DNA from 3 places in the Micromonospora profundi genome. Region 3 is predicted to be linked to each of the others. Evidence: riboswitches for the same ligand, from Rfam matches in the RefSeq annotation. Region 3 holds a riboswitch; each other region holds the start of a gene.

Region 1 (7,140 bases), 2.5 Mb from region 3:
TCGGTCCTGGACGCCGAGGACTGGGCCAGCCTGGACTGGGGGCCGCACGAACCGTGGGTCCGACCGCTGCTGCTCGCCGCCGCGGGCGACCGGGACGCGGCCCGCAGCGCGTTGCGGACCCTCCCGGACGGTCCGCACGACCTGCTGCGGGAGACCCGGCTCTGCCTCCTCGCCCAGGCGGCGCTCGCGGTGGACGACAGATCCACCATGGAGTATGTCGCCGCCGCGCTCCGCCCGGCCGCCACCGAACTGGCCGCCGGCAGCGGGATCCTCACCGCCGGCCCGGTAGCGGGTCACCTCGCCGCGCTGGCCGCCGCGCTGGGCCGCCCCGAGGAGGCGGCCGACCACCTCCGTACCGCCCGAGCGGTCACCGCCCGCGCCCGCGCCTGAGCCTGAGCCGTCACCGCCCGCGCCCGCGCCTGAGCCGTCACCGCCCGCGCCCGCGCCTGAGCCGTCACCGCCCGCGCCCGCGCCTGAGCCGTCACCGCCCGCGCCCGCGCCTGAGCCGTCGCCGCCCGCGCCTGCGGTGTCGCCGCCGACCCGCTCTGTGCGCGCCGCCGGCATTCACCGTGAGCGTCGCAGCCACCGACACCGGTGACGTGGCGTGCGCGCTGTCGTCGGCCTGACCGGAGCGCCGTCGTCGACCGACAAGGGGTGCTGCCGCGTTCCGGCGGCCGGTCGACTTGCCGGTTCTCGTGGAACCGTCCGGCGGCGTGCGGTCAGATGGAGGCACCGGCGGGTGCCGTCGTCGCCACGGATCGAGGGAGGTACGCGTGGAGGCGCTTGTCCTGATCGTGGTGCTGGGCATGACAGTCCTGATCGGCACCACCCTCGGCGGCCGGTACCGGGTCGCGCCGCCGATCCTGCTCATCGCGTTGGGAGTCCTGCTCGGGCTGACACCGCCGTTTTCCGAGGTGACCCTGGAACCGGACCTGGTGCTGTTGATCTTCCTTCCGGCGATCCTCTACCGGGAGAGCCTCACCATCAGCCTGCGCGAGATCCGGGCCAACCTGCCGGTGATCGGGCTGCTCGCCGTGGTGCTCGTGCTGCTCACCATGGTCACGGTGTCGCTGACCGCGCAGGCGCTCGGGGTGAACCCCGCTGCCGCGTGGGTGCTCGGCGCGGTTCTCGCGCCGACCGATGCCGCCGCGGTCACCGGCCTGGCGAAGCGGTTGCCCCGCAAGCTCCTCACCACCCTGCACGCGGAGAGCCTGATCAACGACGGCACCGCCTTGGTGATCTTCGCGGTGGCCGTGGGTCTGCTCACCGGCGCCGCCGAGCCGGGTGTGCTGGGCATCAGCGAGGAGTTCGTCGGCGCCAGCGCCGGTGGGGTGCTCGCCGGGCTGCTGGTGGGCGGCTTCGTGGTGCTGATTCGCAAACGGCTCGACGATCCGCTGCGCGAGGGCGCGTTGAGCGTGCTGACGCCGTTCGGCGCGTTCCTGCTGGCCGACTCGGTGCACGCCAGCGGTGTGCTCGCGGTGGTCGTCGCCGGCCTGGTCCTCGCCTACGCCGGCCCACGGGTGATCCGCGCCCGCTCCCGCGTGCTGGCCTACGCGTTCTGGGACCTGTCCACGTTCCTCATCAACGGCGGCCTGTTCGTCCTGCTCGGCACCCAGATCCCCCGGGCCGTCCAGGGCATGACCAGCACCTCGCCGCGACGGGCTCTGGTGATCGTGGTGGTGGTCGCCTCGGTCGTGATCGCCACGCGGCTGCTGTTCGTCTACCTGACGAGCGAGTCGGTGTCCCTGCTGCGTCGCCAAATGTCGGACGACGGAAAGTCGGTGTCGACCCGCTGGCGGGTCGGCACCGTCGCCGGCTGGGCCGGGTTCCGGGGAGCCGTCTCGCTGGCTGCGGCCCTGGCCGTCCCGACGGTGACTGTCGCCGGCCGACCGGTGGTCGAACGCGACCTGATCATCTTCGTCACCGCGTTGACCATTGTGTTGATCATGCTGTTGCAGGGCACCACCCTGCCACTTGTGGTGCGCTGGGCGGGGCTGGGCGGTGACCCCGGACGCGACGACGAGTTGCGGCAGGCGCGGTTGCGCGCCACCGAGGTCGGCCTGTCCGCGATGCCCCAGGTCGCCGCGGAGATCGGTGCCGGGGAGGACGCGGTTCGCCGCTTGGAGGCCGAATACCAACGGCACCTGGCGGACGTGAAGGAGGGCGGTGGGGAGACGGCCGAGGAGCGTGACCTGGAACGCCAACTGCGCCTCGGGCTTCTCGCCCACAAGCGGCGCGAGGTCACCCGAATGCGCGACAGGCGGGAGATCGACGACCTCGTGCTGCTTGAGTTGCAGGCCACGCTCGACAACGAGGAGATCCGGCTGCTGGGGCGCGGCCCCGAGGACTGACGCTGCCCTGCGGGGCGCGGCTCAGAGCACCTGGTCGAGCGCGGCTCAGAGCACCTGGTCGAGGAACCGGCGCAGCCGTGGATGCTCGGCCCCCTCGAAGATCCTCTCCGGTGGGCCGGCCTCCAGCACCACGCCCCGGTCCATGAAGGCGACGGTGTCGGCGACCTGCCGGGCGAAGCCCATCTCGTGGGTGACCACCACCATCGTCATTCCGCCGGCGGAGAGGTCGGCCATCACGCCGAGTACGCCCTTCACCAGCTCGGGGTCGAGCGCCGAGGTGGCCTCGTCGAAAAGCATCACCTCGGGGCGCAGGGCCAGCGCCCGGGCGATCGCCACGCGCTGCTGCTGGCCGCCGGAGAGTTGCGTCGGCCGGGCGTCGGCCTTTCCGGCCAACCCGACAAGCTCCAACTGGGCGCGGGCGACCGCGACCGCCTCGTCCTCGCTGAGCTTGCGCAGCCGGCGCAGTGCGAGGGTGATGTTGCGCAGCACGCTCATGTGCGGAAAGAGGTTGAACTGTTGGAAGACCATTCCCACCCGCTGCCGCAGCGCGTCCGGGTCGTCGCCCAGCACGCTGCGCCCGTCCAGCAGCACGTCGCCGCGGTCCGGCTCGATGAGCCGGTTGAGGGTACGCAGCAGAGTGGACTTGCCCGAACCGGAGGGCCCGATCACGCAGGCCGTCGCACCGCGCGGCACTGTCAGGTCGACGCCGCGCAGCACCCGGGTGGGCCCGAAGGCGAGGTGTACGTCCCGCGCGTCGAGGCTGACCGAGGTTGTCGTCGCGATGCTCATCGGCGGTCTCCTTCCGGAATGCCGGCAAGCGCCAGCTCGTCCTCGTCGTCGTCTGGTGGCGCGGTCGCCGGCCGGCCGAGGCGCAGCCGCCGGTCGATCCAGTTGACGATGTGCGTCAGCGGGACTGTCAACGCCAGGTAGAAGAGCCCGGCCAGCAGCAGCGCGGACTGGTTGCCGGTGTTTGCCGCGTAGTCCTGCCCGATCCGGAACAGCTCCCGCTGGCTTGCCACCAGCCCGAGGAAGTAGACAAGGCTGGAGTCCTTGATCAGCGCGATGAGCTGGTTGACCCAGGCGGGCAGGACCCGCCGGATGCCCTGCGGAATGATCACCAGCCGCATCGAGTCGGCCCAGGAGAAGCCGAGCGCGCGAGCGCCCTCCAACTGGGCGGCCTCCACCGACTGAATGCCCGAGCGGAAGATCTCACCGATGTACGCCGACGCGATGAGCGACAGCGCCAGAATGCCCAGCGGGTAGGGGTCGGGCCCCCAGATCTCCATTCCCAGCGGGGCGAGCCCGACGCCGATCAGCAGGATCGTGGCCGCCGCCGGCAACCCGCGGAAGATGTCGGTGTAGACGCGCGCCGGCCAGCGCAGCCACCGGCTGCGGGAGATGCCGGCGACAGCGAGCAGCAGGCCCAGCACGGAGCCGAGCAGGGCGGCGGAGACCGCCAGGATCAGGGTGTTGGGCAGCCCGACGGTCAGCATGTCGGGCAGTGCCTCGCGCATCGACCTCCAGTCGAAGAAGGTCTCCCACAGGGTGCTCAACGGATCCATCGGTCGCCTCTCCTACCGCCCTGCTCGCTCGTCACCGGTACGCCGTCAGGAAGCGGCGGACGCGGACGCAGCAGCCGACGGCACTGCCACCGTGCCGCTGCCCGGCTTGAAGTCCTCCGGAACCGGCCGGCCCGGGTAGTACTGCGCCTGCAACCGGCTCCACGTGCCGTCCGCGATGACCTCGTCGAGGCCCTTGTTCAGCGCCTCGCGCAGCTTGTCGTTGCCCTTGGCCACCGCGTACGCGGTCGGAGAGTTGCTGAGCTGCTTCGCCGCCACGGTGATCTTGCCGTTGCTCTCGGCGGCCAACTTGTCGCCGATCTCCGCGGGGGCGATCCACGCGTCGGCGGTGCCCGCCTTGAGCTGGTTGACCGCGCCGTTGTAGTCCGGCACGCGGACCGGGTCGAGCTTCTGGCCGGTGGCGTAGTCGTCCTGGACGGTGCCCTGCACCACGACGACCCGCTTGCCGGCGAGCTGGTCGAAGCCGGTGATCGGCGAGCCGGCCGGAACGTCCAGACCGAAGTAGCTGAAGTCGTAGCCGTTGCCGAAGTCGACTGTCTTCTTCCGCGCCTCGGTGATGGTGATCGAGGAACTGCCGACGTCGAACTTGCGGTTGTTGACCTGGGACAGCAGCGCGGAGAAGTCGGTGCCGACGAACTCGACCTTCAGGCCGAGCTTGTCGGCGACCGCCGTGAGCAGGTCGTTGTCGAAGCCCGTGAACTTGCCGTCCTTGAGGAACACGTTCGGCGGCGCGTCGGACAGGGTGCCGGCCCGCAGCACGCCGGGCTGCGCCAGGTTGTACGGGTTGGCGGTGGCCTCGGACGAGGAGTCGTCGGAGCCGCAGGCGGTGAGGGCGGTCGCGGCGAGGATCGCGGCGGCACCGACAGCGGCGGCACGGGTCAGGGCAGGAAGGAATCGCACGAGTGTCTCCGAAGGTCGCGTCAGGGGCGGGCGTGGACGTGCGCCGCCCACGGTGCGCCCGATGAGGGCGTACCGCTGGTGTGGTTCCTGGAAAGGGGGAGTGCGCTAGTGCGCTGCGCGGCCGCGACAGGCGGCGCTGCACACCCGCATCATGTCCACGTGCCGTCGCCGGATCAGTACCGGCGTGACCCGACCTGTGCGGAAGTCCGCGCCGTCGGCGTGTGGATCGGTGGTGAGGATGCGCATAGAGGTCTCCCGGGTCTGTGCTGACCTGGGTGCCAGGCCACGCTTGCACCGGCGTCCTGCCGGTGCCTGGTCTTCACCCGGGGCACCCCACCGCGGAGGAGGGTTGCCGGCCAGCAAGCCGGGGCTTCGCGCTGGCACTCATGACCTGCGCCGAGGCTAGCAGCAGACCCCGGCCCGCCGTCCAGCCGATATGACCACGCTCACCGTCCGTTGCCTGGTCAGCCGGCATGCACGTGCGGCCGGCGCGTCGGGTCGGGCTCCTGGCGGCGCAGGATCTCCCTGGTCACCGAGGCGATCTCGCCCTGCCCGAACGCCAGGTAGCGCAGGACGTTGCGGGCCGGACCGCCCTCGGTCCACTCGAAGTAGATGTGGGGGCGCCGACCGCTGCGGTCGCGGATCTCCAGCAGTAGGGCGGCCAGCGCATTGGGCACCGACGAACTGGCCAGGCTGAGCACCGGGAAGCGGTCGTGCGCCACACTGCCGCGCACCAGCAGCCCGGTCTCGAAATCCGACGGGTCGGTGACGTGGACCTCGACGAAGACGACGTCGCTGTCGTCGGGGAAGTCGTTGTCGGCCATGGTCTGCGCCAGCTTGTCGCGGTACTCCGCCAGGTCGCGTCGCCCCGGCTCGTGGGCGATGAGGCGGATCCGACGCCCGGCACGCTCGGCGACGAACGCCGTCGCGAGCGGGTCCAACTCGACCCGGTCGACACGCAACTCGAAGGCCCGCAGCACCCGCGAAAGCGCCGACACCAGGATCATCGCACCGATGAAGCAGGCGGCGATCTTGACGCCGTCGGGGCGTTGCACCACGTTCGCCGCCGTTGTGTAGACGAACACGACGGCGATGACTCCGAACGCGATCATGCGCCCGCGCTGCCCGCGCCGCCGTGCCGCGAGGGTCACCGCCGTCGACGCCGAGGTGATCAGGACCAGAACCCCTGTGGCGTACGCGCCGCCCTGCGCGTCGACGCTGGCCCTGAAGATGATCGTGATGAGGAACGCGACGCCGGTGAACACCAGCACCAACGGCCGGACCGCCCGCGCCCAGGCCGGCGCCATGCCGTACCGGGGCAGATAGCGGGGCACCAGGTTGAGCAGGCCGGCCATCGCCGAGGCGCCCGCGAACCAGAGGATCCCGATCGTCGACAGGTCGTACGCCGTGCCGAAGACCTGGCCGAGATTCTCGTGCGCCAGATAGGCCAGGGCCCGCCCGTTCGCCGGACCACCCGGCTGGAACGCCTCGGGCGGAATCAGCACTGTGGTGGTCACGCTGCTGGTGATCAGGAAGACGCTCATTGTGGCGGCGGCGGTGGTGAGCAGGCGACGCGCGCCCCGGATCCGGCCCAGCGGACGGTCCTCCGAGTCCCGCCGGTCCCCCCGGATGTGCGGCATCACCGCCACGCCGGTCTCGAAGCCAGAGAGGCCCAGCGCCAGCTTCGGAAACACCAGCAGGGACAGCGCGACGACCATCAGTGGGTCGCCGTGCCCGGTGGTCAGGGCTGTGGTCCAGTCCCCGACCGCACTCGGATGGGTCACCACCCGCCACAGCGCGTCGACGATCACCACGGCGTTCAACGTCAGGTAGACAGCGACCAGGACGACGGCGATCCCGACGGCCTCACCGAAGCCCTTGAGGAACACCGCGCCGAGCAGCGCCACGAGCAGCAGCGTGAGCAGCACCTCGTGACCCTTGAGGCCACTGGGCCAGAACGGGTTCTCGTCGAGGTGCGCCGTGGCGTCGGCGGCGGACAGGGTGATGGTGATGATGAAGTCGGTGGCCGCGAAACCGAGCAGCACCAGCACGAACAGCTTGCCCGGCCAGTAGCTCAGCAGGCGTACCAGCATCGCGATGGAACCCTCACCGTGCGGGCTGTCCACCGCCACCCGCCGGTAGACCGGCAGCGCGCCCAGCACCGTCACGAGCACCAGCACAAGGGTCGCCACCGGCGAGAGCGCCCCGGCGGCAAGCGCCGCGATGCCCGGCTGGTAGCCGAGCGTCGAGAAGTAATCGACGCCGGTCAGGCACATCACCTTCCACCACGGGTGGTTCCGTTGCGCCGG
Region 2 (7,140 bases), 3.1 Mb from region 3:
GCCCCATTCACCACGAGTCTGCTTTCGGTGACGCGATCGTCGCTTCCCTCCTCGCCGGTGGGTGGGAGCGCGGCGACACCGCCGACTACCGCCCCGATCTTGGTCTGGACACCCACCAGCTCTTCACCTTCATCGGGGCCACTCAGGCCGCCGAGTGGGAGGACCTGGTCACCTCATACGGCGGCGACCGGGACGCCACGCAGCGCGGGTTCGTCAAGCGCCTCGACCAGGCGATCGCCACCGACGGGCTGCTCGACGTGCTGCGCAAGGGCGTGAAAGACCACGGGGTACGCATCCGGGTCGCCTACTTCAAGCCGTCGTTCGTGGAGTCGGACGAGATCCTCGCCGACTACCGACGTAACCGGCTCACCGTCGTACGGGAGTTGGCGTACGCCACCAAGCAGGCCGACCGGGGCAACCGGCTGGACCTGGCTCTGTTCCTCAACGGCATCCCAGTGGCCACGGCGGAGCTCAAGAACCCTCTGACCGGCTCAGGGGTCGAGCACGCCAAGGAGCAGTACCGGACCGAACGCGACCCGACCGAGCTGATCTTCTCTCGCCGCGTGATCGCCAATTTCGCCGTTGACCCGGACCTGGTCTTCGTCTCCACCCAGCTGCGCGGCAAGCCGACCCGGTTCCTGCCGTTCAACACCGGTTCGGAGGGCCCGGGTCGGCCGGGCGGCGAGGGTAACCCGCCGGCCACGGAGTACGGGAAGTACGCCACCTCCTACCTGTGGGAGGAGATCTGGCAGCGGGACAACTGGCTCGACCTGCTGGAGCGCTTCGTTCACCTGCACAAGGAGAAGGGTGCGGATGGGCGCACTCGAAAGTCGTTGATCTTTCCTCGCTACCACCAGTGGCATGCCGTGAAGAGGCTGACAGCGCACGCGGCGCGGCACGGGGCCGGGCACAACTACTTGATCATGGCCTCGGCTGGGTCGGGGAAGTCGAACACCATTGCCTGGCTCAGCCACCGCCTGTCGTCCCTGCACGCAAACGGTGACGTGGCCGAGCTGGACCCGGACGCGGTACGAGCCGGCCTGCAGCCTGGCTCGCCCGTCTTCGACAAGGTCATCATCATCACCGACCGCCGGAACCTCGACGCCCAGCTCCGCGCGACGGTCGGCAGCTTTGAGCAGACCGCTGGCCTGGTGGTGAAGATCGACGAGAACCATGGGTCGAAGTCCGAGCAGCTCGCGAGGGCCCTCGGGCGCGAGACGGGGAAGATCGTCACCGTCACGCTGCACACGTTCCCGGCGCTTGAGGAGTACCTCAAGCAGAATCCGACCGAGATCCAGGGCCGGCGGTTCGCGATCGTCGTCGACGAGGCGCACTCGTCCCAGTCCGGCGATGCGGCCGCCTCGGTCCGGGCGGTGCTGCGCGACCTGGGCCTCGATGCCGACTCCGACGACCCGGGCGCGACCAGCGCGCCGGCCACACCGGATGTCGAGGCTCAGCTCAAGGCCAACGCGCGCAAGCGACAGCGGGCGGCGAACCTCTCTTACTTCGCGTTCACCGCCACCCCGAAGCACAAGACCCTCGAAGGTTTCGGCACGCTCGGCGAGGACGGGAAGTACCACCCGTTCCACACCTACTCGATGCGGCAGGCTATCGAGGAGAAGTTCATCCTCGATCCGCTGCGCAACTACGTCACCTACAACACCTACTGGAAGCTCGTCAATGGCAACCGCGACGAGCGGAAGGTCGACGCGGCCAAGGCGAACCCGCTGCTGGCACGGTACGCGCTCACCCACGACTCGACCGTCGCCCAGCACGCGCAGGTGATCGTCGAGCACTTCCGCACGCACACTGCCGGAAGGCTTGGCGGACGGGCGAAGGCGATGGTGGTCACCGCAGGCAGGCCGCAGGCCGTACAGATGGCCCGGTCGATAAAGAAGTACATCGGCGACCTGGGCTACGCCGACCCGGGGGTCCTGGTGGCGTTCTCCGGCACCCTCACCTACGACGGTGAGGAGATCACTGAGGCGAAGGAAAACGGCGGGCTGCCCGAAACCGCCCTGCCGAAGGCGTTCGCCTACACACGTGCCGACGACAAGGCCGCCCAGGCCGGCGGAGCCGGCCAGCCCGAGTACCGGATCCTGGTGGTCGCGGAGAAGTACCAGACCGGCTTCGACCAGCCGCTGCTCACCACGATGTACGTCAACAAGACGCTGACCGGCATCGCCGCCGTGCAGACCCTGTCCCGGCTCAACCGCACCGCCGACCGCAAAAGCCAGTCCGACCTGGCGGTGCTGGACTTCGTCAACGACGCCGAGGACATCAAGGAGTCCTTCCGCCCGTACTTCGAGGAAGCTGCCACCCTGCCCTCGGACCCCAACCTGCTCTACACCGCGCAGAGCAGGGTAATGTCCGCGCCGGTTCTCGTCGACGAGGAGATGCAGGCGTTCGCGGCGGCTTACCTGGCTGCCCAGCGGCAGGCCGCAGGTAACACGGCGAAGTGGGAGAAGCTCCACGCCGAGCTGTACCGACATCTCGATCCTGCGGTGACCCGCTTCGCCGACCTACTCAACGGCGACGAGGAAGACGACCAGGAGACGGCTGAGGCACTCCGGGCCGACCTGAACGACTACGTCCGCAAGTACAGCTTCCTCTCCGGCATCGTCACGTACATCGACGCTGAGCTTGAGCGCCTCTACCTCTATGGGCGGCACCTCCTCAATCGGCTGCCCCGTGGTGAGGACGGCGGCGTGGACGTCGGCGAGATCGACCTCAGCCATCTTCGAGTGGAGAAGACCGGTGAGCACGATGTCAGCCTCGTCCCCGAGGGGCCGGCCGACATGAAGGGCTTCGGCGACGGATCCGGCGGTGCGAAGGAGTCGGAGAAGTCGCTGCTGTCGGAGCTCATCGACCGGTTCAACCAGAAGTACGGGACCGAGTTCACCGAGCAGGATGTCATCAAGCCCTTCAACGAGGCGCTAGCCGACCCGAAGGTGCGGCTGGCCGCCGTCGCCAACGACGAGGAGAACTTCGGCCACGTCTTTGACCCGGTCTTCGAGGACAAGATGATGGATCACTTCGACAGCACCGCCGACCTGGGGCGTAAGTACTTCGACCCGCAGCAGAACTTCCGCAGCTCGCTCAACCGCAGCGCCCGCAGCGCCGCCTGGCGGCTGATCCGCCGGCAGGAGGGAGTCGTCGACGACGAGGTGGCCTGACCCACTGACGCCGTCGCGGCGCCAACGTGACACGCCGCGGCGGCAACCCTGGACGATGATCGGTTCGACCGCAACACTGACCATCTGACTGGGACAGTCGCAGGGGTGGAGGCAACGGTGCGGGCAGAGCCGATCGCCGGTCGATACGAGCGGGTCGAGGAGATCGGCTCCGGCGGCATGGGGCACGTCTGGCGCGGCTACGACAGCGTCCTCGACCGCGAGGTCGCCATCAAACTCATCCGCGTCGAGGCCGTGCAAACCCCGCAGCAGGCGGAAGAGTTCGCCAAGCGATTCCGCCGCGAGGCCCGCGTCACCGCACGCATCCAACACCACGGCGTGCCCCAGGTGTACGACGCGGTCCTCGACCGCTCCTACGACCGGCTCTACCTGGTGATGGAGTTCGTCCGTGGCACCGCCCTGCGGGCCTTTATCGACCCACAGCATCCGCTGCCGGTTACCTGGGCCGCCGCTATCGCCGCGCAGATCTGCACCGTCCTCTCCCACGCCCACGCCATCCCCGTCGTGCACCGCGACCTCAAACCCGACAACGTCCTGGTCACCGCGGATGGGGCGATCAAGCTCCTCGACTTCGGCATCGCCGCCATCCTGCGCACCGACGTCACCCGCCTCACCGCAACCGGCAGCGCCCTCGGCACTCACCACTACATGCCGCCCGAGCAGATCCAGAACGCACAGATCACGCCGCAAAGCGACCTGTACGCCCTGGGCTGCGTGCTGCACGAACTCCTCGCCGGGCAGCGGGTCTTCGCCGGCGGCAGCGACTTCGAACTGTGGCACCAGCACGTCACCGAGCCGCCACCACCTCTACGGACGCTCCGCCACGACGTGCCCGCAGCGATCGAGGAGCTGGTCCTCGATCTGCTGGCCAAGGCCCCAGAGGACCGGCCGGCGGACGCCTACGACGTCTACGAGCGGCTGCTGCCCTTCCTGCCCCTACCTGGATCGGCACCGCCCGCCTCCGAGCGCGCGAGCAGCACGATGCCCGACCCGACGCTGGTGTACCGCCGACCCAATGCGCCCCGCCGCCGACCCGCACCCGCTCCCGTGGTCCCGGCGCCGCGCAGTGGCACGTCGAGCGCCGATCCGGCGGCGATCCTGCGGACCGAGGTTCGAGACGCGATCAAGGCTGCCGTTGCCCAATCCGACGAGCTGCTGGACGACGAGCGGTTCGCCCAGGCTGCCGAGGTGCTCGAGGGTGTGATCGGACCCGCCAGCGAGGCGCTCGGTGCTGAAAGTCCACGGGTGCTGGGTCTGCGATCACGGCGAGCGGCCATTCTCATCATCGGCGGGGACTTCCGGCGCGCGCTGCCGGAGTTCGACGCCCTCGCCGCCGCATACACCCGTACCGCTGGCCCCACCAGCGAGGACGCGTTGGAATGCCTGCGGCAGGCAGCCCATTGCCGGGCGGAACTCGGCCAGGCCACCACAGCCCTGCGCCAGTTCCGGCAGGTGCTGACGCACGTACGCGCCGCCTCCGGCGACGTCTCCCCCACCGCTCTCGACCTACGTTTCAACATCGGCATACTGCTGGTCTCCGAAGACAAGGCCGCCGAGGCCGCAGACGAGCTCCAACCGCTGCACGACGACCTCTGCGTCGTCTACGGCCCAGACCATGAGCTGACCCGGGAAGTGGCCGACCTGCTTGCCCGGCTCAGACTCGCCGCCGACTGATAGTTCCGCCACCACCGTTGGCTCAGGTCTCCCCCCGCGGGATTGCTCCCGGCCTCGATGATCTCTATGCTTCCTGGGCGTCAAGAGTGGTCAGCGTCAAGCCTCCCGGCTTGCTGACCCGGCAACCGCGCCACCCGCGCACGGTGCCTCCGGGGGAAGACCAGGTCGACCGCAAGCTGCGGCACGGCAAGAGCGGGTGCCTCATGGCACCGGGAGAGCGAGTTCACCGTGCCGTTCAACGAGCTGGACCTGGCCGCCTTCGCGGTCTGCCTGACCTGCGGGCACCTTCGCGACGGTGCCCCGCGCGAGCAGCGGTGCCGGTGCCAGCCCCGTACGCCGGAGTGGGAGCAGCAGTGGCAGGGCCAGGACATCCCTGGTGACCTCGACCTGTGTGTGTTGTGCGTCCGGGACACGGTGATCACCCGAACCCGGTGGTCGTGGCTGGCCTGCGAAACCTGCCGACACGTCTCGCAGCTCGTCGGCGAATGGTACGGCCACCGTGCTGCACTGCCGCTGGGCCGGCACTCGCTCATGAACGGCGACGTGGTTCAGCCGCCGACGGCCGCGAACACCGAGGTCGCTGCCTCGCTGGTGACTTCCGCGCGGCGTGGTAACGAGCTGCGCGAGTGGCAGCAGGTGGAGTTCGACCGGCTCGCCGAGCCACTACGCCCAGTCGGCCCAAGTGTGCCGCTGGTCGAGTGGCAGCGACGGTGGTCGCCGTCGCTCGGAGCAAGCGTCGACGCTTTCGACCGCTACGGCGTCATGCCCGTCCCCCACGACCTCAGCAGCCTCCGGCAGGCGCAGAACGAATTCTTGGCCACCGCTCGTTGATCGCCAGTCCAGCCGGCTGCTGTTGGTGGTAACCGATCTCGCCAACAGCAGCCGGCTGGTCATCGCCCATCGACGGTCCGGTGATAACGGGCAGCTCGGATGCCGCGCCGTTCGATAGCATCCGGCCATGATGGACAGTGGCGGGCAGCGAAGTCGGTGCCCGGTGGTCGAAGCATGACCATCATCAGTGGTTGGCCGGCGCTGACCGTGGCATTGAGCAACAGAGCCTCGCCAGCGAGGTTGTTCATTCAGGAGCGGTTCGGCCGCTGGCAGGACCTGCAGGCACGGTATCGGGAATCCGTGGGCTCCCTTGTCGTGCCTGGGAGTCAGGCAAACCCTGGCACCATCGGCTCGGCCTTCGACTGGATGGTGCGCTTCATGCTGCATCCCAGACCGGATCTGCGCTTGGCACTGCTCGGCGCGCGCACTCCCCCACTCCGGCACGCGGTCGACGAACTGGCGCGCACGCTGGATTACTCCCGAAGCGGCGACAGCGTGGGGACCTCCCGGTTCACCGGGCCGGCCGCAGGCAGCGAAGCCGACCATCAACTCGTTGCCCGGGCGTGCTGGGCGCTGGCGCTCCTCACCGACCTGTACCGGGTCGGTTCCACACCCGGATCCCCGTTGATGGCCCTGGCCCCAAGGTCCATCACCGCCGGGAAGCTACTTGATCTCGCTCCACCCGCGGCCCTCGACGAGCTCCAGGCATTGCGCGCCTTCGCCGAGCGGAGCCTCCTGCCGTCCCTGTCGGCGCGGCATGGCGCGTGGGCCCTCGGGCCGACCTTCGCCGGGTCATCGTTGATGAACGCCGACGCCGATCTGATCGCCGCAGGTCTGCTGCTCGACCTCAAGACGGGCCTCGGCAGCAAGCGCCGCGCCGGGACGCGGCGGTCCTCATTGGAAGCGCCGACCATCATGCAGCTGCTCGGCTACGTACTGCTGGACTTCGCTGACGAGTTCGCCATCGAAGCCGTCGGCGTTTACAACGCCCGCTATGCACACCTGACGACGTGGCGCCTACCGGAACTCCTGGCTGAGTTGGCGGGCCGGCCCGTTGATCTAAGGGAGGAACGTGTGGCCTTCCATCAGCTGCTCGCCAGGGACGACCACGTTACTCCTCGCGTCGGAGACCATCTATGTAGCCCTGGATGAGGGCGGACGCGTCGCGGTAATCGAGGTCGAAGAACTCGCGGTCCTTGCGCACCCGATAGGGCGCCAATCGATCGTGCAGCTCGGCCTCCACCGACGGAGCATCCGCGACCACCCACAAAGCGCGCACGCCATACGGGATAACGACGCCGGTCGCCCGATTGATCTCCCTCACCCGCTCCTCAACGGTCCGCTCGGTGTAGCCAATCTTCAGCATCCGAGGCTGCTCGCGAGTCGACAGCACGTAGATGTAGCCAGCTCCTCGCGGTTCACGCGGCTGTTCCCCGACGAG
Region 3 (7,140 bases):
TCTTCTTCGGCGGGGGCGGCAACGTGGGCAGCGGCCCGGCCGGGCTTTCCGGGACGACAGCCGCCCAGCCGGAGGGCGCACCCGCGTCGGCCGGACCGCCCAGCCCGGGGCCGGGCAGCGGGCCGGGCACCGGTCCGGGTGGCGCACCGTCCGGAGCGGCCGACCCTGCGTGCGGCCGGTTCGCCGCCGACATCTGCGCCGCGTACCTGCGGATCGCCACCACCGGCCAGGCCGACCAGGCCGCCGTGGACCTGCTGCGCCGGTCCAGCCCGGCGGGCGTGCTGGACCGGATCACGGCACCCACCCTGCTGGTGCAGGGCGAGGCGGACACTCTCTTTCCCCTGGGCGAGGCGGACGCCAACGCCAAGGGCATCGCCGCCGCCGGCACCCCGGTGCGGGTCGCCTGGTTCACCGGCGGTCACGACGGCGGCGCTGGCCCCCGCTCGGATTCGGACCGGGTGAAGTTCCTGACCGTCCAGTGGCTCGACCACTACGTCAAGGGCGAGGGCGACGCGCCCGGTGACGACTTCACCTGGTCGCGCATCGCCGGCTTCGACGCGCTCGACAGGGGTCTGGTCGCCACCGGCTTCCGCGCCACCGACTATCCGGGCCTGGACGGCGACAGCCGCCGAGAGGTCACCGTCGCCGGCCCGCCGCAGCCGATCGCGAACCCGCCGAACGGCAATCCGGCGGCGATCTCCTCGATCCCGTTCGCCGGCGGGCTCACCTCGCTGCTCGGCGGGGTGGCCGGCGACGTTCCGGGCCAGCACGCCCGGTTCGAGTCGACGCCGCTGACCGAGGCGGTGGACGTGGCGGGCGCGCCCACAGTCACAGTGCGGGCCGCGTCGCCGACCGGCGAGGCGGTGCTCTTCGTCAAGCTCTACGACGTCGACAAGGACGGCGCCGCGACCCTGTCGAACGGGCTGGTCGCGCCGGTCCGGCTCACCGGTCTGCCGGAGCAGGTGCAGGATGCCCGCCCGGTCACCGTGACGCTGCCCGGCATCGTCCACCGTGTCGAGGCCGGACACCGGCTGCGCCTTGTGGTCGCCACGTCCGACCAGGCGTACACCACTCCGGCCGAGCCCACCGTCTACACGGTTGCGGTGGACGGCGCGGTGAGCCTGCCCACGATCGACGGAGAGCCGATCCCCACTGCCGCGACCGTGTGGCGCTGGGTGCTCGCCGGCCTGCTCGCGGCCATCGCGATCGGGCTCGTCGTGGTCGTCGCAGTTGTCCGCCGCCGCCACCGCCGCCAGGACCGCTCGGTGCATCCGGAGTACGCGGACACGCCGCTTGCCGTGCGCGCCCTGCGCAAGGAGTACGCGGACGGCTTCGTGGCCGTGTCGAACGTCGACTTCGAGGTGCATCCGGGGCAGGTGGTGGGCCTGCTCGGGCCCAACGGGGCCGGTAAGACCACGACCCTGCGGGTGCTGATGGGGCTGACCCAGCCGACCGCCGGTGAGATCTACGTCTTCGGTCGGCGGCTGGTGCCCGGCTCACCGGTGCTCTCCCGCATCGGCGCGCTCGTGGAGGGGCCCGGTTTCCTGCCGCACCTGTCCGGCCTGGACAACCTGAAGGCGTACTGGCGGGCGACCGGGCGGCCGTGGGAGGACGCGCACTTCGACGCGGCGTTGGAGATCGCCGGGCTGGGCGACTCGGTGCACCGGAAGATCAAGAACTACAGCCACGGCATGCGCCAACGACTGGCGATCGCCCAGGCCATGCTCGGGTTGCCCGAGTTGCTGGTGCTCGACGAACCGACGGACGGGCTCGACCCGCCGCAGATCGCCGAGATGCGCCGAGTCCTCCAGCGGTACGCCACCGACGGGCGCGCGGTGCTGGTCTCCAGTCACCTGCTGGCCGAGGTGGAGCAGACCTGCACCCACGCGGTGGTGGTGAACAAGGGCCGGATCGTGGCGTCCGGGCCGGTGGAGGAGATCGTGGGGGAGTCGCCGAGCGTGCTGTTCGATGTCAGCGACCCGGTGGCGGCGCGGCAGGTGCTGGACGGCCTGCACGGCGTACGGGTGCTGCCGGAGAGCGACGGGCAGTTGGTGGTCGACACCAACGGCACGGCCCGCAGCGAGGTGGTGGCCGAGCTGGTACGCGCCGGCATCGGAGTGGACCGGGTGGTGCCCCGGCGCCGCCTGGAGGACGCGTTCCTCGCCCTGGTGGGCGAGAACTCTCGGGGAAGCGGTGACCGGTGATGGCTGGCTCTTCCGTCGACACGCCGTCGGGCGTCACCGATCCGGCCGGTGCGGCCCGGGGCTACCGGCCGTCGGCCACCATGCCGTTCGCTGCGGAGTTCCGCCGGCAGGCGTCCCGGCGGCGCACCCAGCTGGCGCTCGGGTTCATGGTGCTGCTGCCGCTGATCATCCTGATCGCGTTCCAGTTCGACTCGGGCGGTGACGACGACAACGGCCGCAACGAGTTCTCCAGCCTGGTCGAGCTGGCCACCTCGGGCGGGCTCAACTTCACCCTGTTCTCGATCTTCGTGTCGGCGTCGTTCCTGCTGGTGGTGGTCGTCGCGCTGTTCTGCGGCGACACGGTGGCCAGCGAGGCGAGCTGGGGGAGTCTGCGCTACCTGCTGGCCGTCCCTGTGCCCCGTGCCCGGCTGCTCACGGTGAAGCTCGTGGTCGCGCTCGCGTACTCGGGGCTGGCCCTGCTCCTGCTGGCCGGCACCGCGCTGGTGGCCGGCACCCTGCGCTACGGCTGGTCGCCGCTGCGCAGCACTGTCGCCGCCGAGCTGGAGCCGACCGAGGGGCTGCTCCGGCTGCTCGCCGTGCTCGGCTACCTGGCGGTCGTACTCCTGGTGGTGGCGGGGCTGGCGTTCCTGCTGTCGGTGACGACGGACGCCGCGCTCGGCGCTGTCGGTGGCGCCGTGCTGCTGTGGATCCTGTCCAGCATCCTGGACCAGATCACCGCCCTGGGGGCTCTGCGCGACTTCCTGCCCACCCACTTCAGCACCGCCTGGTTGGGGCTGCTCTCCACCCCGGTGCAGACCGACGACGTGGTGCGCGGCTGCATCTCGGCGATTTGCTACGCGACGCTGTTCTGGGGGCTGGCGTTCTGGCGGTTCACCCGCAAGGACATCACGTCGTAGCGGCCACCTGACGCCACCGCTCGATCGACTCGCTTCCTGGGGCGTCGGTCGGGTGGGATGCGCGATTTCCGGGAAGCCGGAAACGTGCCGCCGCAACTATCGACGAGGCCGACAGGGTGTACGGACCGCGCGCGGAGCGGTACCGTCGGTTGCGGGAGCGCTCCCACAGGAGGCGATCACGCCCGGCTTGTTCCGAGCAGGGATTTTCCCACTAGCAAGGAATCTATTAACTTCGATGGATTCATGCTCCATGATGGGTGGTATCGATATCCATCTATGGGAGGTTCCATGAACGTCTCTCGGCTCGGCGGGCCGATCCTGTCCCTGTTCCGCATCGTGACCGGCCTGCTGTTCGCGCTGCACGGCCTGTCCTCGATCTTCGGGTTGTTCGGCGGCAACCCCGTGACCGGCAAGGCGATACCCCTCGGCACGTGGCCAGGCTGGTGGGCCGCGCTGATTCAGCTGATCTGCGGTGCGCTGGTGCTTGTCGGTCTCTTCACCCGACCGGCCGCGATTCTCGCCTCCGGTTCGATGGCGTACGCCTACTTCGTCGTGCACCAGCCGGACGGCCTGCTGCCGCTACAGAACGGCGGTGAGTTGTCCGCGCTCTTCTGCTGGTCCTTCCTGCTGGTCGCGGTGCTCGGCCCAGGCTCCTGGGCGCTCGACTCGCTGTTGGCCCGGCGTCGCCCCGCCACTCTGACCGCGCCGATCGCCGAGCCCACTTCGGTACCGGTCTGACCGCACTCCCACCGCGCGTCGCCGGGGCCTCGACGAGGCGGCCCCGGCGACGCGCCGTGCTCGTCACCCGTCCTGGCCTGGTCGGTTAGCTCACAGCGTGGGATCAGCGCTGGATGCGACGGCCGCCGGTGCCTAGAATCGGCGGCACAACTGAATACCTCATCCAGAGGGGCTGAGGGATACGGCCCGACGACGCCCCGGCAACCACCCCGCGCGCTCACCGCTGAGCGACCCGTGGGGCAGGTGCCAATTCCGTCCCTGCCGCACCGTGCGATGCGGGGAAAGATGAGAGGACTCTCGACATGACGTCGACGCTCGCCGCCTCCGGCATCGACACCTCCGCCAGCCCCGCCCGCGCCCTGGTCTGCCGCGCCTGTTCGGCCCGCTACCCGCTCGCCGCGCAGCACGCCTGCTACGAGTGTTTCGGCCCGCTGGAGGTCGACTACGACACCGCCGCCCTAGCCACCGTCACCCGCGAGCAGATCGAGGCCGGCCCGAACAACATCTGGCGGTACGCCGCGCTGCTGCCCGCCGGTCAGGACCCGGCCACCCGGGTCACCGTCAACCCCGGTCTGACGCCGCTGGTGGCGGCCCCGCACCTCGCCGCCGAGCTGGGCATCACCGCGCCGCTCTGGGTCAAGGACGACAGCGCCAATCCCACCCACTCGTTCAAGGACCGGGTCGTGTCGGTGGCGCTCACCGCCGCCAAGGCGCTCGGCTTCACCCGGTTCGCCTGCGCGTCGACAGGCAACCTGGCCAACTCGGTGGCCGCGCACGCCGCCCGGGCCGGGGTGCCCTCGATTGTCTTCATCCCCAGCGACCTGGAACAGGGCAAGGTCATCACCACCGCCGTCTACGGCGGCGAACTCGTCGCCATCGACGGCTCGTACGACGACGTGAACAGGCTCTGCGGCGAGCTGGTCGAGACCGACGAGTTCGAGGACACCGCGTTCGTCAACGTCAACGTCCGGCCGTACTACGCGGAGGGCTCCAAGACCCTCGGCTACGAGGTCGCCGAACAGCTCGGCTGGCGGATCCCCGCCCAGGTGGTCATCCCGATGGCCAGCGGCGAGCTGCTCACCAAGATTGACAAGGCGTTCTCCGAGCTTGTCGAGATCGGCCTGGTCGAGGCGCCGGCCGGTGGCTGGAAGGTCTTCGGCGCCCAGTCGGCCGGCTGCAACCCGATCGCCTCGGCGCTGCACGCCGACACCGACACCATCACCCCGGTCAAGCCGACAGGCATCGCCAAGTCCCTCAACATCGGTGACCCGGCCGCCGGCCTCTACGCGCTGGAGGCGGTCCGTCGCACCGGCGGCTGGATGGAGTACGTCGACGACGACGAGATCCGTGCCGGCATCCGCGACCTGGCCCGCACCACCGGGGTCTTCGCCGAGACCGCGGGTGGCGTCACCGTGGCGGTACTGCGCAAGCTTGTCGAGTCCGGTCGGCTCGACCCGACGGCCGAGACTGTCGTGTTCAACACCGGCGAAGGGCTGAAGACCATCGACGCCGTGGCCGGTCAGGTCGGCCCGACCCACCACATCAAGCCCTCTCTGCGCGCCGCCCGCGACGCCGGTCTCCTCGGCTGACGTCCACCGCCGGTCGGGGGCGGGGGATCGCCCGGACGGGGGATCGGGCCGATCCGCCCTGTAACTGGCTTTTCGCAGTGAGTGTAGAAAACCCGCCGCTGCGGACTTGACGACAGGAACCGGACGGCGCAAGATGCTCCGTGCGGGAGGGCATTTCGCCGGAGACTTTTGAAGTTCTTGCGACCCAACGCCGGAGGCGTTGTGCGAGTGTCCCTCCCGACCACGTCCGATCGGGCCACCGGATTAATTCGGTGGCCCGATCGCTTTTCCCGGTGACAGGCTCGCCGGCATGAGCATCACGATCGCGTCCTTCGACGGCGCCGACCGGGCCGCTGTCGACGAGGCGTACCGGATCGGCGCGGCCGCCAACGACGTCGACATGCCGGACTTCCCGCCGTTCTGCCGGCGTCGCTTCGACGCGCTGTTCCACACGCCGATGCCCGGCACCGAGTCGCTCTGGGCGCTGGCCCGGCTGGACGGCGTACCGGCCGGCTACCTGCAACTGGACCTGCCCCAGCTCGACAACACCGACAACGCGACAGTCGAGCTGACGGTGCATCCCGAGCTGCGGCGTCGCGGCGTCGGCCGGGCACTGCACGAGTACGGGGTACGCCTGCTGCGCGAGCACGGACGCAAGCGGGTGGTCGGGATGACCGTCTCCACGATGCCCGACGGGCCGCCCCGATCAGTGGCGGGTGACGCGTTCGCCGCCACGATAGGAGCCCAGGCCGCGCTTGTCGACGTGCGTCGCCGACTCGACATCGACAGCATCGACCGGGTCGCGCTGCGCGCTGCGCTCGCCGAGGCCCACACCATGGCCGAGGGCTATCAGTCCGTCACCTGGCAGGGTGCGACCCCGACGGAGTACCTGGCGGACATCGCCTATCTGGACGGCCGACTGCTCATCGACGCGCCAATGGGCGACGTGCAGTGGGAGCCGGAGCAGGTCGACGCCGAACGCATCCGGGGCACCGACCGGGCGTTGGAGGCCAGGGGCCGGCGGCGCTACCACCTCGGGATGCGACACGAGGCGTCCGGTCGGCTTGTCGCCTGGACCCTGCTCGACGTGGGCGCCAGCGCAGACTGGCACGCCTTCCAGCAGATCACCATCGTCGACCCCGCTCACCGTGGGCACCGGCTCGGTCTGCTCGCCAAGATCGAAAATCTGCATCACCTGCTCACCCACGAGCCGGCGGTACGCGTCGTCGACACCTTCAACGCGGCAAGCAACAGTTACATGGTGGCGATCAACGAGCGGCTCGGCTTCCGCCCGGTGGACTCCTGGAACAACTGGCAGCTCACCCTCTGACGGGCGATCGGCGCTACTGCTCGCGCGGGGTCCTCAGGCATGATGGCGGCATGACGGAGACCCCGCATCCCCTGTACGACAGGCACGCCGACACCCTCAACCGTGCGCTGACCGCGATCACGGAGCGGGGCTACTGGTCCGCGTACCCAGAATCCCCAAGCCCCCGGGTGTACGGCGAGACCGCCGCCGCCGACGGCAAGGCCGCCTTCGAGGCGTACCTCGGTGGGGACTTCCCCCTCGACCAGCCCGGCACGGGCCGGCGGATCGCCACCGAGGCGAGCCCGTTCGGTGTGGAGTTGGCCGTGCGCTACCCGCACGCCGGCACCGACGAGCTGATCAGGGCTGCCTCGACGGCGCTGCCGGCCTGGCGTGACGCCGGCCCGCAGGCCCGGGTGGGCGTCTGC

The links. Region 3 has a riboswitch for S-adenosylmethionine ahead of thrC (threonine synthase). Riboswitches for the same ligand answer to the same signal wherever they lie in the genome.
Region 1: another riboswitch for S-adenosylmethionine. It lies ahead of F4558_RS17210 (ABC transporter substrate-binding protein); the one in region 3 lies ahead of thrC (threonine synthase).
Region 2: another riboswitch for S-adenosylmethionine. It lies ahead of F4558_RS14730 (hypothetical protein); the one in region 3 lies ahead of thrC (threonine synthase).

Annotation. Positions count from the first base shown of each region.
Region 1 covers NZ_JAATJK010000001.1:3,932,221-3,939,360, reverse strand. The annotation lists gene F4558_RS17230 (ATP-binding protein) at 1-390, shown strand, start outside; gene F4558_RS17225 (Na+/H+ antiporter) at 774-2,351, shown strand; gene F4558_RS17220 (amino acid ABC transporter ATP-binding protein) at 2,397-3,134, opposite strand; gene F4558_RS17215 (amino acid ABC transporter permease) at 3,137-3,913, opposite strand; gene F4558_RS17210 (ABC transporter substrate-binding protein) at 3,959-4,831, opposite strand; SAM riboswitch class IV at 5,112-5,223, opposite strand; gene F4558_RS17205 (APC family permease) at 5,296-7,140, opposite strand, start outside.
Region 2 covers NZ_JAATJK010000001.1:3,372,336-3,379,475, forward strand. The annotation lists gene F4558_RS14720 (type I restriction endonuclease subunit R) at 1-3,176, shown strand, start outside; gene F4558_RS14725 (serine/threonine-protein kinase) at 3,294-4,868, shown strand; SAM riboswitch class IV at 4,947-5,067, shown strand; gene F4558_RS14730 (hypothetical protein) at 5,097-5,699, shown strand; gene F4558_RS14735 (hypothetical protein) at 5,874-6,851, shown strand; gene F4558_RS14740 (GIY-YIG nuclease family protein) at 6,811-7,140, opposite strand, start outside.
Region 3 covers NZ_JAATJK010000001.1:6,453,662-6,460,801, forward strand. The annotation lists gene F4558_RS28895 (alpha/beta fold hydrolase) at 1-2,204, shown strand, start outside; gene F4558_RS28900 (ABC transporter permease) at 2,204-3,100, shown strand; gene F4558_RS28905 (DoxX family protein) at 3,389-3,838, shown strand; SAM riboswitch class I at 3,995-4,130, shown strand; gene thrC (threonine synthase) at 4,141-5,427, shown strand; gene F4558_RS28915 (GNAT family N-acetyltransferase) at 5,717-6,736, shown strand; gene paaN (phenylacetic acid degradation protein PaaN) at 6,787-7,140, shown strand, end outside.